DNA from 2 places in the Kitasatospora sp. NPDC048194 genome. Region 1 is predicted to be linked to the other one. Evidence: riboswitches for the same ligand, from Rfam matches in the RefSeq annotation. Region 1 holds a riboswitch; the other holds the start of a gene.
What was found. A riboswitch is a leader RNA that binds a small molecule or an ion and turns the genes downstream of it on or off. The one in region 1 is predicted to bind cobalamin.
Positions count from the first base shown of each region.

Region 1 (7,282 bases):
CCTCGACGTCGCCGGGCGCCGGGTTGTAGCTGCCCGCGCCGAGGTTGCTGTACGACCAGGGGCCGCCGTGCTGGGCGTGCCAGTACGACCAGTAGGCGTTGCCGGTCGGGTTGGTGCAGGTCGTCGGCAGACTGTTGATCTTGCAGACGAAGCCGGGGAAGCGCGGGTGGAAGGCGTACGAGAACCCGGCGCCGGTCAGCGCGGCCAGGCCGCTGGCCGGGTCGCCGGGGGCGCACCCGGTCTGGATGCCGCCGCCGACGGCGGTGAAGTCGACCACGACGGTGACACCGGTGGTGCCGTCGCAGGCCGCCGCGTGGGCCTGCGGGGCCTGGGCGGCGGAGACGCCGAGCAGGCCGGCGGTGAGGGCGGCGGCCGCGGCGATCGAGCCGAGGGTACGGCGCGCCGGGCGGGCCGGGGTGAGGGTGTCGGTCATCGGTGAACTCCTCGTGGTGTCGGGCCCGTTCAGCGGGCGGCCGGGGCCGGGCAGGCCAGGGTGGGGGCGTCGGGGCGCGCGCCGGCGGCGGAGAGGGTGGCCAGCGGGGTGCCCGCGAGGCCGAGGACGGCCTGCGCGGTGGCCCGGGCGCCGTTGCCCGCGTTGAAGCCGGTCGCGTCGTAGGCGACGGCGCCGCGCACCGCCGGGTCGGCGGCGCAGCCCTGCTGGAGCTTGACCAGCCGGCTCCAGCCCTTGAGGCCGGCGCCGAAGCGCCCGCCGGAGAGCAGCGCCTGGGTAGCCAGGCCGGTGGTGTTGGCGTTGGAGGCGGTCGCGCCGGCCGCCGCGAAGCCGCCGTCGGCGTTCTGGTGGGTGGTGAGCCAGGTGAGGCCGGTGTTCGCCTTGGCGGTGCGGCCGGTGGCGGCGAGGGCCTGGGCGGCGAGGGCGGTGGCGTCCGGGTCGCTGGTGCAGGTGGTCTGGCCGAAGGCGACGGGGAAGCCGCCGTCCGCGCACTGGCTGTTCGCGAGGTAGTCCACGGCCGCCGTCGGGGCGTCACCGGGGGTGCGGTGCAGGGCGATCAGGGCCAGTGACTGGCCGAAGGCGTTGCTGTAGTCGCCCCACTGGGAGCGGTCGGAGAAGCGGCCCTCGGGGGTCTGGAGCGAGCGCAGCCGAGCGGGCAGGTCGACGCCGCCGAAGCTCGCCGGGTTCGCGTCGCGGACCTCGGCGGCGAGCAGCAGCTTGGCGGTCGCGCCCGCGTACGCCTCGGTGGTGCCGTCGCCGAGGTAGCCGGAGATGATCTCGGGCTTCGCCAGCCAGGCGGTGGCCCGGGCGGCGGCCTCGTCGGAGTTGTGCGAGGCGGCGAAGGCCAGCACGGCGTCGATGGTCAGCCCCTGGTCGGGGTAGGCGGTGCCGTTGAAGACGCTCTCGAAGTGGTCACCGCCGACGAGCTGGCGGGCCAGCCAGCCGGCCGCCGCACCGTCGGGGCGGACCGTCCGGGAGGAGGTGGTGTCGGCGTGGGCGGCGGTGGCCGCCGGGAGCGCGGTGGCGAGGGCCAGGGCGGGTATCGCGAGCAGACCGAGGGTGCGGCGGAGCGTGGGCATGGGTGCCTTTCCGGGCCTGGACGCAGGGGCCCGGAGGGCGTCGGCGTGTGCCGGAGCAGCCCTCGGAGCTCCGGCCCGCAGACCACGACGGGAGGAGGGGACGACACACCTCCGCCGACGGGTACTCGGGCTCGCCGCCGACGTGGCGTCGGCGGCCTACCGTTGCGGGCCAGCGCCGGATTCGAACCGGACTTCCCCCGTTGGCGGAGTCACAACGTGACGGCTCATCATGGCGAAACGGAAAAGATCGGGTCAAGGGATCGTGCGTCACATCACGGTGATGCGGGTGGATTCCTGGACGCGCGCCGGTCCGCCGGTCCGGGCACGGCCGGTCGGAGGGCAGAATGCCTCCCATGCGGCACATCTTCGTCATCGGCATCGGCGCGGGCGACCCCGACCACCTCACCCTGCAGGCCGTCAAGGCGCTCGCCCGCACGGACGTCTTCTTCATCCTCGACAAGAGCGAGGAACGGCAGGACCTGATCCGGCTGCGTCGACGGATCCTCGCCGAGCACGGCCGGGCCGGGCACCGCGTGGTCGAGGCGCCGGACGCGGAGCGGGACCGCGGCACCCCCGCGTACGCGGCCGCCGTCGACGACTGGCGGGTCCGCCGCGCCGACCTGGTCGAACGGCTCGTCGTCGAGCACCTCGGCGAGGACGAGACGGGGGCGTTCCTGGTCTGGGGCGACCCAAGCCTGTACGACAGCGTCATCGCCGTCGTGGACGACGTCCTGGCCCGCGGCACCGTCGGGTTCGGGTTCGAGGTGATCCCGGGCATCAGCAGCGTCTCCGCGCTCGCCGCCCGCCACCGCACCACACTGACCCGGGTCGGCCGCCCGGTGCAGATCACCACCGGCCGACGTCTGGCCGAGGGCTTCCCCGAGGGCGTGGACGACGTGGTGGTGATGCTGGACGGCCGGGCCGCCTTCACGGAGATCGACCCCGAGGGGCTGGAGATCCGGTACGGCGCCTACCTGGGCACCCCCGACGAGATCCTCGTCGCCGGCCCGCTCGCCGAGGCCGCCCCGAGGATCCGCGAGGTGCGCGAGCAGGCCCGCGAACGCAAGGGCTGGATCATGGACACCTACCTGCTGCGGCGGGCCGAGAGCTGACCGGCGGCGCGCCGCCCCGTCGGGGGGCGGCGCACTGCCCGGCCCGTCAGCGGTTGGCGAACGTCGACGGGCGCTTCTCGGTGAAGGCCGCCATGCCCTCCTTCTGGTCCGCGGTCGCGAACGTCGCGTGGAAGAGCCGCCGTTCGAAGCGGACGCCCTCGGCGAGGGTGGTCTCGAACGCCCGGTTGACGCTCTCCTTCATCATGATCGAGGCCGGGGCGGACATCGCCGCGATGGTCTCGGCGGTGGTCAGGGCCTCGGCCATCAGCTGGTCGGCGGGGACGATGCGGGAGACCAGTCCGGCCCGCTCGGCCTCCTCGGCGCCCATCATCCGGCCGGTCAGGCAGAGCTCCATGGCCTTGGCCTTGCCGACAGCCCGGGTGAGCCGCTGCGAGCCGCCGATGCCCGGGATCACGCCGAGCTTGATCTCGGGCTGCCCGAACTTCGCGGTGTCCGCCGCCAGCAGGACGTCGCACATCATTGCCAGCTCGCAGCCGCCGCCCAGCGCGTAACCGGCCACGGCCGCGACGACCGGCGTTCGCAGGGCGGCGAAGCGGTCCCAGGCGGCGAACCAGTCGCCGAGGTAGGCGTCCACGAACTCCAGGGACTGCATCTCCTTGATGTCGGCGCCGGCCGCGAAGGCCTTCTCCGAGCCGGTGACCACCAGACAGCCGATCTCCGGGTCCCGGTCGAACTCCGTTGCCGCCGAGACGACTTCGGTCATCAGCAGGGTGTTCAGCGCGTTCAGCGCCTTGGGGCGGTCGAGCGTGATCAGCCCCACCCGGCCCTTGCGCTCGACCAGGATCGTCTCGAACGTCATGCGGTGTCCTTCCTGAGGGTGGTGATGATGGCGGAGAAGTCCAGCCCGCCCGAGCCGTCTCGGGCGAAGGCGGCGAACAACTCGGCTGCCCGCCGGCCCAGTTCGGCCGGCACGGCCGAGGCGGCGGCCGCGTCGGCGGCGAGACCGAGGTCCTTCGCCATCAGCGCGGCGGCGAAGCCTGCCGCGTAGTCGCGGTTGGCCGGGCTGGTCGGGACCGGGCCGGGTACCGGACAGTTGCTGGTCAGCGCCCAACACTGGCCGGAGGCGGTCGAGGCGACGTCGTAGAGCGCCTGGTGGCTGAGCCCGAGGCTCTCCCCGAGCGCGAAGGCCTCGCTGACCGCGATCATGGAGACGCCGAGGATCATGTTGTTGCAGATCTTGGCGGCCTGTCCGGCCCCGGAGGCCCCGCAGTGGACCACCCGGCGGCCCATGGCCGCGAGCACCGGCTCGGCCTCGCCGAAGTCGACGTCCTCGGCGCCGACCATGAAGGTCAGGCTCGCCGCTTCGGCCCCCGCCACACCGCCGGAGACCGGGGCGTCGACGGCCCGGTGCCCGGCGACCCGGGCGAGGTCGGCTGCCACCCGGGCGTCCCCGACGGCGATGGTGGAGCAGTCGATGAACAGCGCACCGGTGGCCACCTCGGTCAACTCGCCGTAGGAGTCGAGGACATGGCGTCCGGTCGGCAGCATGGTCAGCACCACGTTGGCCTCGCCGACCGCCTCGGCGGCGGAAACCGCGATCATCACTCCCTGTGCTGCGGCCAGGTCCCGGGCCTCGGCCGAGAGGTCGTAGCCGATCACCCGGTGCCCGGCCTTGACGAGGTTGGCGGCCATCGGGCCGCCCATGTTGCCCAGCCCGATGAATCCGACGGTCAGGGTCACCAGCGCTCCAGGGATGTGGTGGTGGCGGCGAGGCCCAGCTCGCGCTCGCCCAGTGGCACGAAGTAGCGGGCCACGGTTGCGGGTTCGACGGCGCCCAGGGTGGCCGGGCTCCACCGCGGCGAACGGTCCTTGTCGATCACCTGGGCCCGGATGCCCTCGGCGAGGTCGGCGGTGGCGAGCGCCGCGCAGGACGTGCGGTACTCCTGGTCGAGGACGGCTTCCAGCGGGCCGAGGGCCCGGGCTCGGCGCAGCGCCGCCAGGGTGGCCTTCACGGCGGTGGGCGAGTTGGCGGTGATCCGGTCCGCGGCCTTCTTCGCCTCCGGTTCGCCGCTCTCCCGCAGCCGGTCGAGGATCTCCTCGACGGTGCCGGCCGCGTAGCAGTGGTCGATCCATCCGCGCTGTCCGTTCAGCGCACCGCTCGGCACGGGTTCGACGTGTCGCTCCAGGGCGTCGTGTACGGGCAGTTCGGCGAGGTCGTCGAGCAGCGCCGGCACCCGGTCGGAGGGCAGGAAGTGGTCGGCGAGCCCGCAGAGCAGCGCGTCGGCGGCGCCGACGGAGCCCGCGGTGAGCGCGAGGTGGGTGCCCAGCTCGCCGGGCGCCAGGGCGAGCAGGTAGGTGCCGCCCACGTCGGGGACGAAACCGATGCCGGCTTCGGGCATGGCGATGCGGGTGGTCTCCGTGACGATCCGCACGCTGCCGTGGGCGGAGACGCCGACCCCGCCGCCCATGACGATGCCGTCCATCACGGCCACGTAGGGCTTGGGGTAGCGGGCGATCCGGGCGTTGAGGCGGTACTCGTCGCGCCAGAACTCCTCGACGGCGCCCGGGTCCCCGCCGGTGGCGGCTCGGTGGATGGCGACGATGTCCCCGCCGGCGCAGAAGGCGCGGTCCCCGGACCCCGTGATGACGACGGTCTCGACCCGGGCGTCGTCCTCCCACGCGTCCAGGGCCTCGGCGATGCGCAGCACCATGCCGTGGGTGAGGGCGTTCAGGGCCGCGGGGCGGTTGAGGACGATCAGGCCGGCCCGGCCCTCGCGCTGGACGATGACCTCGTCGAGGTCGTGGCCGGCCATCACGCGGCTCCGGTCAGGCCGCGGGCGACGATGACGCGCATGATCTCGTTGGTTCCTTCCAGGATCTGGTGCACCCGCAGGTCGCGGACGATCTTCTCGATGCCGTACTCGGCCAGGTAGCCGTAGCCGCCGTGCAGCTGGAGGGCCTGATTGGCGACCTCGAAGCCGGTGTCGGTGGCGTAGCGCTTGGCCATCGCGCACAGCTGCGGCGCCCGGGGATCGCTCCGGTCCAGCGCGCCGGCCGCCCGCCAGACCAGCGCCCGGGCGGCCTCCAGCTCGGTGGCCATGTCGGCGAGCCGGAACTGCAGGGCCTGGGCGTGCAGCAGCCGGGCGCCGAACGCCTCGCGGTCCGCGAGGTAGCCGGTGGCCCGTTCCAGGGCGCTCTGCGCGCCGCCGAGCGAGCAGGCGGCGATGCCGAGCCGGCCGCCGTTGAGTCCCGACATGGCGATCCGAAAGCCTTCGCCCTCGTCGCCGAGCAGGCGGTCGGCGGGCAGCCGGACACCGTCCAGCACGACCTGCCGGGTGGGCTGGGCGTTCCAGCCCATCTTCTTCTCGTTCGGTCCGAAGGAGACGCCGGGGTCGTCCCGGTCCACGATGAAGGCGGACAGCCCGGAGGCCCCGGAGCCTCCGGTGCGGGCCATCACCAGGTAGATCTGTGCGGCCCCTGCTCCGGAGATGAACTGCTTGACGCCGTCCAGCACCCAGTGGTCGCCGTCGCGCACCGCTCGGGTGGCGATCGCGGCCGCGTCGGAGCCGGCGCCGGGCTCGGTCAGGCAGTAGCTGCCCAGATGCTCGGCTGAGCAGAGCCCCGGCAGCCAGCGGGCCCGCTGGGCGGCCTCGCCGTAGCGGTCGACCATCCAGGCGACCATGTTGTGGATGGACAGGTAGGCGGCGATGGACGGGCAGCCGGTGGCGAGTGCCTCGAGGGCGACCACCCCGTCGCGTCGGGTCAGCGCAGAGCCGCCGGCGTCCTCCCGGACATAGATACCGGCAAGGCCCAGATCGGCGGCCTTGCGCAGCACGTCGACCGGGAAGTGCTTGGTGTGGTCCCATTCGACCGCGTGCGGTGCCAGGTGTTCGGCGGCGAAGGCTCCGACAGCCTCGGCGATGGAGGCCTGCTCCTCCGTCAGTTCACTTGCGTTCACAGTGCTCAGCCCATCGTCGGCATGGTGAAGCTCGCGCCCTCCTTGACCCCGGAGGGCCAGCGCGAGGTGACGGTGCGGGTGCGGGTGTAGAAGCGGATCGAGTCCGGGCCGTGCTGGTTGAGGTCGCCGAAGCCGGAGCGCTTCCACCCGCCGAAGGTGTGGTAGGCGATCGGCACCGGGATGGGCACGTTGACGCCGACCATGCCGGTGTTCACCCGGCGGGCGAAGTCCCGCGCCGTGTCGCCGTCCCGGGTGTAGATGGCCACGCCGTTGCCGAACTCGTGCTCGCTGGGCAGGCGCAGCGCCTCCTCGTAGTCGGCGGCGCGCACGACGGTCAGCACCGGGCCGAAGATCTCCTCCCGGTAGATCCGCATGTCCGGCGTGACCCGGTCGAACAGCGAGGCGCCGAGGAAGTAGCCGTCCTCGTGCCCCTCCAGGCGGAAGTCCCGTCCGTCGACGACGAGTTCGGCGCCCTCCTCGACCCCGAGGTCCAGGTAGCCGCGGACCCGCTCCAGGGCGTCACGGCCGACCAGCGGGCCGAAGTCCGCGGCCGGGTCGTCCGAGCGGCCGACCCTGAGCGCGGCGATCCGCTCGACCAGCTTCGCCACCAGGGCGTCCGCGGTCTCCTCGCCGACCGGGACGGCCACCGAGATGGCCATGCAGCGCTCGCCGGCCGAGCCGTAGCCGGCGCCGACCAGCGCGTCGGCGACCTGGTCGAGGT
Region 1 is NZ_JBIDAK010000004.1:168,279-175,560, reverse strand. It holds gene ACGF07_RS07760 (flagellar hook-length control protein FliK) at 1-433, opposite strand, end outside; gene ACGF07_RS07755 (peptidase) at 463-1,530, opposite strand; cobalamin riboswitch at 1,629-1,769, opposite strand; gene cobF (precorrin-6A synthase (deacetylating)) at 1,884-2,642, shown strand; gene ACGF07_RS07745 (enoyl-CoA hydratase) at 2,689-3,462, opposite strand; gene mmsB (3-hydroxyisobutyrate dehydrogenase) at 3,459-4,343, opposite strand; gene ACGF07_RS07735 (enoyl-CoA hydratase/isomerase family protein) at 4,340-5,416, opposite strand; gene ACGF07_RS07730 (acyl-CoA dehydrogenase family protein) at 5,416-6,561, opposite strand; gene ACGF07_RS07725 (CoA-acylating methylmalonate-semialdehyde dehydrogenase) at 6,567-7,282, opposite strand, start outside.

Region 2 (7,282 bases), on a different contig from region 1:
AGGACGTTGCGGTCCACGATCGGCATCCGGTCGAGGGTCCAGCCGACCGCGTACTGCTCGATCAGCTCGTCGATGCGACGGGCGTGCTGGACGTATCCCTCGATCAGCTCCATGGTGTACTCGCCGACCTGCGGGGTGCCCTCGTCGGGCTTGGGCTCGCGGGCGCGGGCCACCCAGTCGGCGAGGACCTGCTGCGGGTCGACCCCGCGGTGGTCGGCCTCGAAGAGGATCTGGAAGGCCCGGGTACGGGCCTTACTGCGTGCGGCCGACACGGACTTACTTCACCCGGCCGAGGTAGCTGCCGTCGCGGGTGTCGACCTTGACCTTCTCACCGGTGGTGATGAAGAGCGGCACCTGGATCTCGGCGCCGGTCTCCAGGGTGGCCGGCTTGGTGCCGCCGGTGGAGCGGTCGCCCTGGACGCCCGGCTCGGTCTCGGCGATCTCCAGCTCGACGGCCGCCGGGAGCTCGATGTACAGCACCGCGCCCTCGTTGGTGGCGACCAGGGCCTCGAAGCCCTCGAGCAGGTACTTGGCGGCGTCGCCCACGACGGCCGGCTCGACGGTCAGCTGGTCGTAGGTGTCCATGTCCATGAACACGAAGTTCTCGCCGTCCTTGTACGAGAACTGCATGCCGCGCTTGTCGACGTTGGCGGTCTCGACCTTGGTGCCGGCGTTGAAGGTCTTGTCGACGACCTTGCCCGTCAGGACCTCCTTGAGCTTGGTCCGAACGAAGGCCGGGCCCTTACCGGGCTTGACGTGCTGGAACTCGACGACGGACCAGAGCTTGCCGCCCTCCAGCTTGAGGACCATGCCGTTCTTGAGATCGTTCGTGGAAGCCACGGGCGCACTTACTCCTGGATATAGCTGTCAAGGAACCAAGGGGTTGCGTCCTGCCGCCGACCGCCCCGGGGGGCCGCCGTCACAGGGCGAGGAGCTCCTTGGTGGTGATGGTGAGCAGCTCGGGCCCGCCCTCCTCGAAGGGACGCACGACGAGCGTGTCCTCGATCCGGACCCCGCCCTTGCCCGGGAGGTGCACCCCAGGGCCGACGGTGACCGGCACGCGACTGTCCAGTTTACCCATGTCCGAGGGACCGAGGCGCGGCGCCTCCCGGATCTCCAGCCCGATGCCGTGGCCCACCGGGTGCGGGGAGGCCTCGGTGTGGCCCGCCGCCTCCAGGAGCTGCCGGGCGGCCCGGTCGGGCACGCACTGCTCCACGCCCGGGCCGAGGGCCTCCCGGGCGGCGCGCTGGGCCCGGAAGACCAGCCGGTGCAACTCCACCTGCCAGGGAGCGGGGGCGGCGCCGATCACGAAGGTCCGGGCGGTCGAGACGCCGTAGCCGCGGTACTGGGCGCCCATCACCACGGTGAGGAAGTCCCCCTCCTCCACTCGGCGGTCGGTCGGCTGGTGGGCGGGCTGGCCGGAGTGGCTGCCGGTGCCCACCGAGACCGGGAACGCGGCCCGGTCGGCGCCGTGGTCGATCATCCGGCGCTCCAGCTCCATGGCCAGGTGCCGCTCGGTGCGGCCGACCAGGATCGACTCCAGCAGTTCGCCGAGCGCCTGGTCGGCGATCTCGGCGGCGATCCGCAGGTCGGCGATCTCGTGCTCGTCCTTGACCACCCGCAGCCGCTCGACGACCCGGTCGAGGTCCGCCAGCCGGGCCCCCTCCACCAGGCTCCCCACCGCCCGGTGCCGGGTGACGGTCAGGTCGTGCTCCTCCACCGCCAGGGCCCGCACCCCCAGCCGGGCGGCGGCGGCCGCGGCGGCCAGCGCGGTGTCCGACCCGGCCGACACCGGCACCTGGACGACGTCGGCGGCGATCAGGTGCTCCCCGGAGTCGTCCGGCGGCAGGTCGTCCGGCAGGGCCAGCAGGGCCCGGTCCGGGGTGAGCAGCAGCGTGGCCCCGCAGGGCGCGCAGCCCGTCAGGTACCGGACGTTCGCCGCCCGGGTGACCAGCGCCGCGTCGGCCCCGGCCGCACTGCAGTGCTCCCGCACCCGCTCCCGCCGCCCCGCGTACGCATCCGCCATGCGTCGAGCCTACGAACCCCGGGCCCGAACCGCCCGCCGAGCGCCCCCGCGGGTGCGGGAATGGGTGGGGCGGTGGCCGTGTTGTGTCCACTGAAAACGACATCCGTTTCAGCGAAGGCCCGGCCCGGCGTCCCGGTCCGGCGCCGCAGACGAAGGAGGACCCGATGGCCCGCAGCGAACTGCGCCCCGTGATCAGGCTCCGCTCCACCGCTGGCACCGGCTACACCTACGTGACCCGCAAGAGCCGGCGGAACGACCCGGACCGGATGGTCCTGCGCAAGTACGACCCCGCCGCCGGGCGGCACGTCGACTTCCGCGAGGAGCGCTGAGCACACCCCCCTCGAACCCCCTCCCACCAGACAGGAGCTTCCCAATGAAGTCCGGAATCCACCCGAGCTACCGTCCGGTCGTCTTCCGCGACAAGGTCGGCGGGCTCGCCTTCCTCACCCGCTCCACGGCCACCGGCGCGAGCACGGTGGAGTGGGAGGACGGCACCACCTACCCGGTGGTCGACGTGGAGATCTCCTCGGCGAGCCACCCCTTCTACACCGGCCAGTCCCGGGTGCTCGACACCGCGGGCCGGGTCGAGCAGTTCCGCCGCCGCTACGGCGACCGGCACTGACCGGGCGACCGCGACGGCCCCTCCCCCGATCCGGGGAGGGGCCGTCGCGGCACGGCCGCCCTCAGCGCGGCGGCGGGACGGACACCACCATGGTCAGCCGCAGCAGCCGCCCGCCCGCGTTGCGGTAGACGTGGGCGTAGGAGGCGTCGAAGGAGACCGTGCTGCCGGCCGGCACCGGGTGCTCCGTCCCGTCGTGCACCAGGGTCAGCTCCCCCTCGTCGACCCGGATGATCTCCACCGTCCCGGCCGGGTGCGGCTCCGCGGCGTACTCCTCGCCCGGCTCCATCCGCCACTCCCACAGCTCGAGCGGCCCGGGCGCCTCGATGCCGTGCAGCAGGGTGCCGGTCCCGCCGCTCGCGCCGGTCCAGAGCGGGACGGCCTGGTCACCGGGGACGATCCGCACGTCCGGGCCCTCCTCGTAGTCGAGCAGGGTGGCGATCGAGACGCCCAGGGCGTCGCCGAGCCGCACCACGGTGGCCACGCTGGGGTTGGTGCGCCCCTGCTCGATCTGGACGACCATGCCGCGGCTCACCCCCGAGCGGGCGGCGAGGGCGTCCAGCGTGTGGCCGCGTCCGGTGCGCAGCCGCTTGAGGTTGCGGGCGAGGGCCTGGGCGACGAGGTCGGGGTCCGGCACGCTTGACAGTCCTCCGGTGTCCACATCCCGAAAAGTTCAGGATATTGCTCTGCGAAGCTCAGTTCAGTGAACTACGCTGCCGATCCGGCAACGAGTCCATCCGACTGTACTTCGGAGTGCATTGTGCTGTCCTCCTCTCCCGGGCGCCTCCGGTGACCGTCCTGCTCGCCCTGTCCGCCAGCCTGCTCTGCGGCCTGGGCGACTTCGGCGGCGGCGTCCTCACCCGGCGGCTCCCCGCACTGGCCGTCGTGGTCGCCTCCCAGACCGCGGCGACGGTCGCCCTGCTCCTCGCGCTGCCGGCCACTGGCGGCTGGGCCGACCTCTCCCCCGCGCTCTGGTACGCGGTGGCCGCCGGCGCGATCGGCCCGTTCGCGATGCTCGCCTTCTACCGGGCGCTCGCGCTCGGCCCGATGGGGGTGGTCTCCCCGCTGGCCACCGTCGGCGTCGCCGTGCCGGTCGGCGTCGGACTGGCGCTCGGCGAACGGCCGGGGCCGGTCCAGCTGGCCGGGATCGTGGTCGCACTGGCCGGCGTGGTGCTGGCCGGCGGCCCCGAGCGCGGCGGACCGTCCGCCGCCCGCACCGCCCTGGTGCTGACCCTGGCCGCCGCGTTCGGCTTCGGCGCCAACATGGCCCTGCTCTCCCAGGCCTCGGCCGGCGGCGGGCTGCTGCTCGCACTGTGCGCCCAACGCCTCGTCAACATCGCCGTCGGCGGCGCCGCGCTGGTGGTGAGCCTGCGCGGCACCGACACCTCCGCGCTGCTGCCGGAGCTGCGCTCCCGGCTGCCCCTGCTCACCGGGGTCGGGCTGGCCGACGTCGCCGCGAACGCGGCGTACGCGGCGGCCTCGCACGGCGGTTCGGCAGCGGTGGCCGCGGTGCTCGCCTCGCTGTACCCGGTGGTCACCGCGCTGCTGGCGCGCGGGGTGCTGAAGGAGCGGCTGCGCCCGGTGCAGGTGGTGGGCGCCGGCCTCGCCGTGGCGGGCACCCTCCTGCTCGCGTCCCCCTGAGCCGGGCCGCGGCCCACGACCGCGGCCCAGGACCTCGGCCCGCGACGGCTCCGCGGCGACGGCTCAGGGACGTTCGGGCGTCCAGCGCTTCTCGACGCCCGCCAGCTTCCAGTAGGCGATCGCCGCGGCCCACACCACCACGAACAGCCCGGCGATCGCGTACCCGACGTTGTCCAGCGAGATGTCCGCGATGAAGCCGGTGACCGGGTCGGTCAGGTCGAGCTTCTCGTGCAGCACCCCGACCAGCTCGATGGTGCCGATGATGAACGCCACGGCGATCGACAGTCCGGTGATGGTCAGGTTGTAGTACACCTTGCGCACCGGGTTGGAGAACGCCCACTGGTACGCGAAGTTCATGAACGTCCCGTCCAGGGTGTCGAACAGGCTCATCCCGGCCGCGAACAGCAGCGGCAGGCAGACGATCGCGTACCAGGGCAGCCCGGCCGCCGCGCCCGAGCCGGCCATCACCATCAGGGTCACCTCGGTGGCGGTGTCGAAGCCCAGCCCCAGCACCATGCCCACCGGGAACATCTGCCCCGGCCGGGTGATGGAGCGGGTCGCGCGGTTCAGCACCCGGGCCATGAAGCCGCGCGAGTTGAGGTGCTCCTCCAGTTCCGCCTCGTCGTACCGGCCGGCCCGCATCGAGCGGAACACCTTGAGGATGCCGACCAGCGCCGCCAGGTTGAGCGCGCCGATCAGGTAGAGAAAGGCGCCGGAGGCCGTCGTGCCGACCAGCCCGAGCCACTTGTGGGTGGCCGACTCGTCGTCCATCAGCGTGTTCGCCAGCTGGGCGCCGCCGGCCACCAGGGCGGCCATGATGACCACCATCGAGGAGTGGCCGAGCGCGAACCAGAACCCGACCGAGACCGGCCGCTTGCCGTCCGCCATCAGCTTGCGGGTGGTGTTGTCGATCACCGCGATGTGGTCGGCGTCGAAGGCGTGCCGCATGCCGAGGGTGTACGCGGTGATGCCCAGGCCCACCCCGAAGACCTGGGTGCCGACCGCGTACTCGTGGGGCGCGACCAGGAAGACCAGCGTCCCGAAGGCCACCACGTGCATGGCCAGGATCACCGCCATCAACCCGGCCGTGCGGACGGTGTCCTCGCGCTTCCATCTGAACGTGGGCAGGACGGAGGGGGCCGCCTCGGTCGGGACGGCGGTTTCGGGCAGGGTCATCGTCGGATCACGCTCCAGCACCTCGTGGAATGACTTCGTGAGATGCCGTGGCCGGTCTCCTGGCTTACGGGGCTTCCGCACCCGCCTTCCCAGGCGCACGAGGCGCCCAGTGGCACATGGGTACGGACGACTGTCCCCCGATCACAGTGGCGAGGGCCGCTCCGGACTGGGACCCCTGAGGGTCCGTCACCGGTCTTCCCGAGCACCACGGCGGGCTACACCGTAGGGCTCGTGCTTCACCCTCGCAAGGTTGCGCACCTGTGCAGGTGTGCAGGATCACAGGTCACCGCCTGCGAGAATGTGGGCATGCATCTCGTACCGGCCGACCGCGCGGGCCACCGCACCATCGACGGGCACCGGGTCTGCGAGGCCATCGCCGCGATCGGCGACACCGCGCACGTCCGGTCCTGGGCCGAGCGGTTCTCCCTGCTCGCCGACCCGGGACGGCTCGCCCTGCTGCTCGCCCTGCACCGGGCCGGCCCGCTCGCCGTCAGCGACCTCGCGGTCGCCACCGGCATGCGCGACCCCGCCGTCTCCCAGGCCCTGCGGCTGCTCCGCACGGCCGGCGTGGTCACCGGGGACAAGGACGGACGTGTGGTGCGCTACCGGCTCGTCGACGAAGGCATGCGCCCCCTCCTCGACGAGTGCGCCGCCGCCGAGCACCACGAGCCGACCGCCGCCGCGGGCTGACCGGCCGGATCGGCCTGCCCCGCGCGGCGCCTGACACGGTGTTCGCCGGCGCACGCGGATCCCTTTGCCGGACTCCCCCGGCCGGTCGACCCGGCCCACGGACTGGGCGCCCGGACCGGCCGCTCAGGCCACCTGGCAGGTCGGGCACCAGAAGAGGTTGCGGGCGGCGTGCTCCTCGGTCCGCACCTCCGTGCCGCACACCAGGCAGGGCATCGCGGCGCGGCGGTAGACGTAGACCTCGCCGCCGTGGTCGTCCACCCGCGGCGGTCGGCCCATGGCCTCGGGGGTGTGTTCGGGCCGGACGGTGTCGATGCGCCCGGCGGCGACGCCCTCGCGCATCAGGGCGACCAGGTCGGCCCAGATCGCGTCCCACTCGCCGCGGGTGAGGTCGCGGCCCGCCCGGTGCGGGTTGACGCGGTGGCGGAACAGCACCTCGGCGCGGTAGACGTTGCCCACCCCGGCCAGCACCTTCTGGTCCATCAGCAGCGCGGCGACGGTCGTACGGCTGCCCGATATCCGGCGCCAGGCGGCCTCCGGGTCGGCGTCGGCGCGCAGCGGGTCCGGACCGAGCCGGGCGGCCACGGCGGCCTTCTCGGCGCCGGTGACCAGCTTGCAGGTGTTGGGGCCGCGCAGGTCGGCGTAGCCGTCGTCGTTGGCCAGCCGCAGCCGGACCAGGCCGACCGGATCGGGCGCCGGGCCGGTGCCGAAGGTGAAGCCGCCGTAGAGGCCGAGGTGGACGTGCACCCAGGCACCCTCCTCGAAGCCGAGGAAGAGGTGCTTGCCGGTGGCCTCCGCGCCGGTGAGCAGCTGCCCGTCGAGCACCTTGGCCTCGTCGGCGAACCGGCCCTGCGGGCTGGAGACCCGCACGGGACGGCCACCGAAGGCCGTACGGCTCTGGACGGCGAGGCGGTGGATGATGTGGCCCTCCGGCACGGGCGTCAGCTCCCCCTGGTGTAGGACGTCAGGACGGGGTCCATCATCGCAGCCGCCACCGACAGGCCGGGCGGGCGCCGCTGGTCAGCGGACCGGCATGCCCATCAGCCGGGCCAGGATGACCCGGTCCAGCTCGGCGGCCGTACCGGCGACGTCCAGGTAGGAGTTGTCGATGATCGGCAGCCCGGAGTTGTACC
Region 2 is NZ_JBIDAK010000011.1:20,088-27,369, forward strand. It holds gene nusB (transcription antitermination factor NusB) at 1-272, opposite strand, end outside; gene efp (elongation factor P) at 277-840, opposite strand; gene ACGF07_RS15715 (M24 family metallopeptidase) at 920-2,026, opposite strand; gene rpmG (50S ribosomal protein L33) at 2,191-2,355, shown strand; gene ACGF07_RS15725 (type B 50S ribosomal protein L31) at 2,400-2,648, shown strand; gene ACGF07_RS15730 (helix-turn-helix domain-containing protein) at 2,710-3,282, opposite strand; gene ACGF07_RS15735 (DMT family transporter) at 3,435-4,286, shown strand; gene ACGF07_RS15740 (HoxN/HupN/NixA family nickel/cobalt transporter) at 4,350-5,462, opposite strand; cobalamin riboswitch at 5,494-5,687, opposite strand; gene ACGF07_RS15745 (metalloregulator ArsR/SmtB family transcription factor) at 5,769-6,152, shown strand; gene ACGF07_RS15750 (DNA-formamidopyrimidine glycosylase family protein) at 6,276-7,085, opposite strand; gene ACGF07_RS15755 (AAA family ATPase) at 7,170-7,282, opposite strand, start outside.
Region 2: it holds a riboswitch for cobalamin, as region 1 does, so the genes downstream of both, ACGF07_RS15740 (HoxN/HupN/NixA family nickel/cobalt transporter) here and ACGF07_RS07755 (peptidase) in region 1, are expected to answer to the same signal.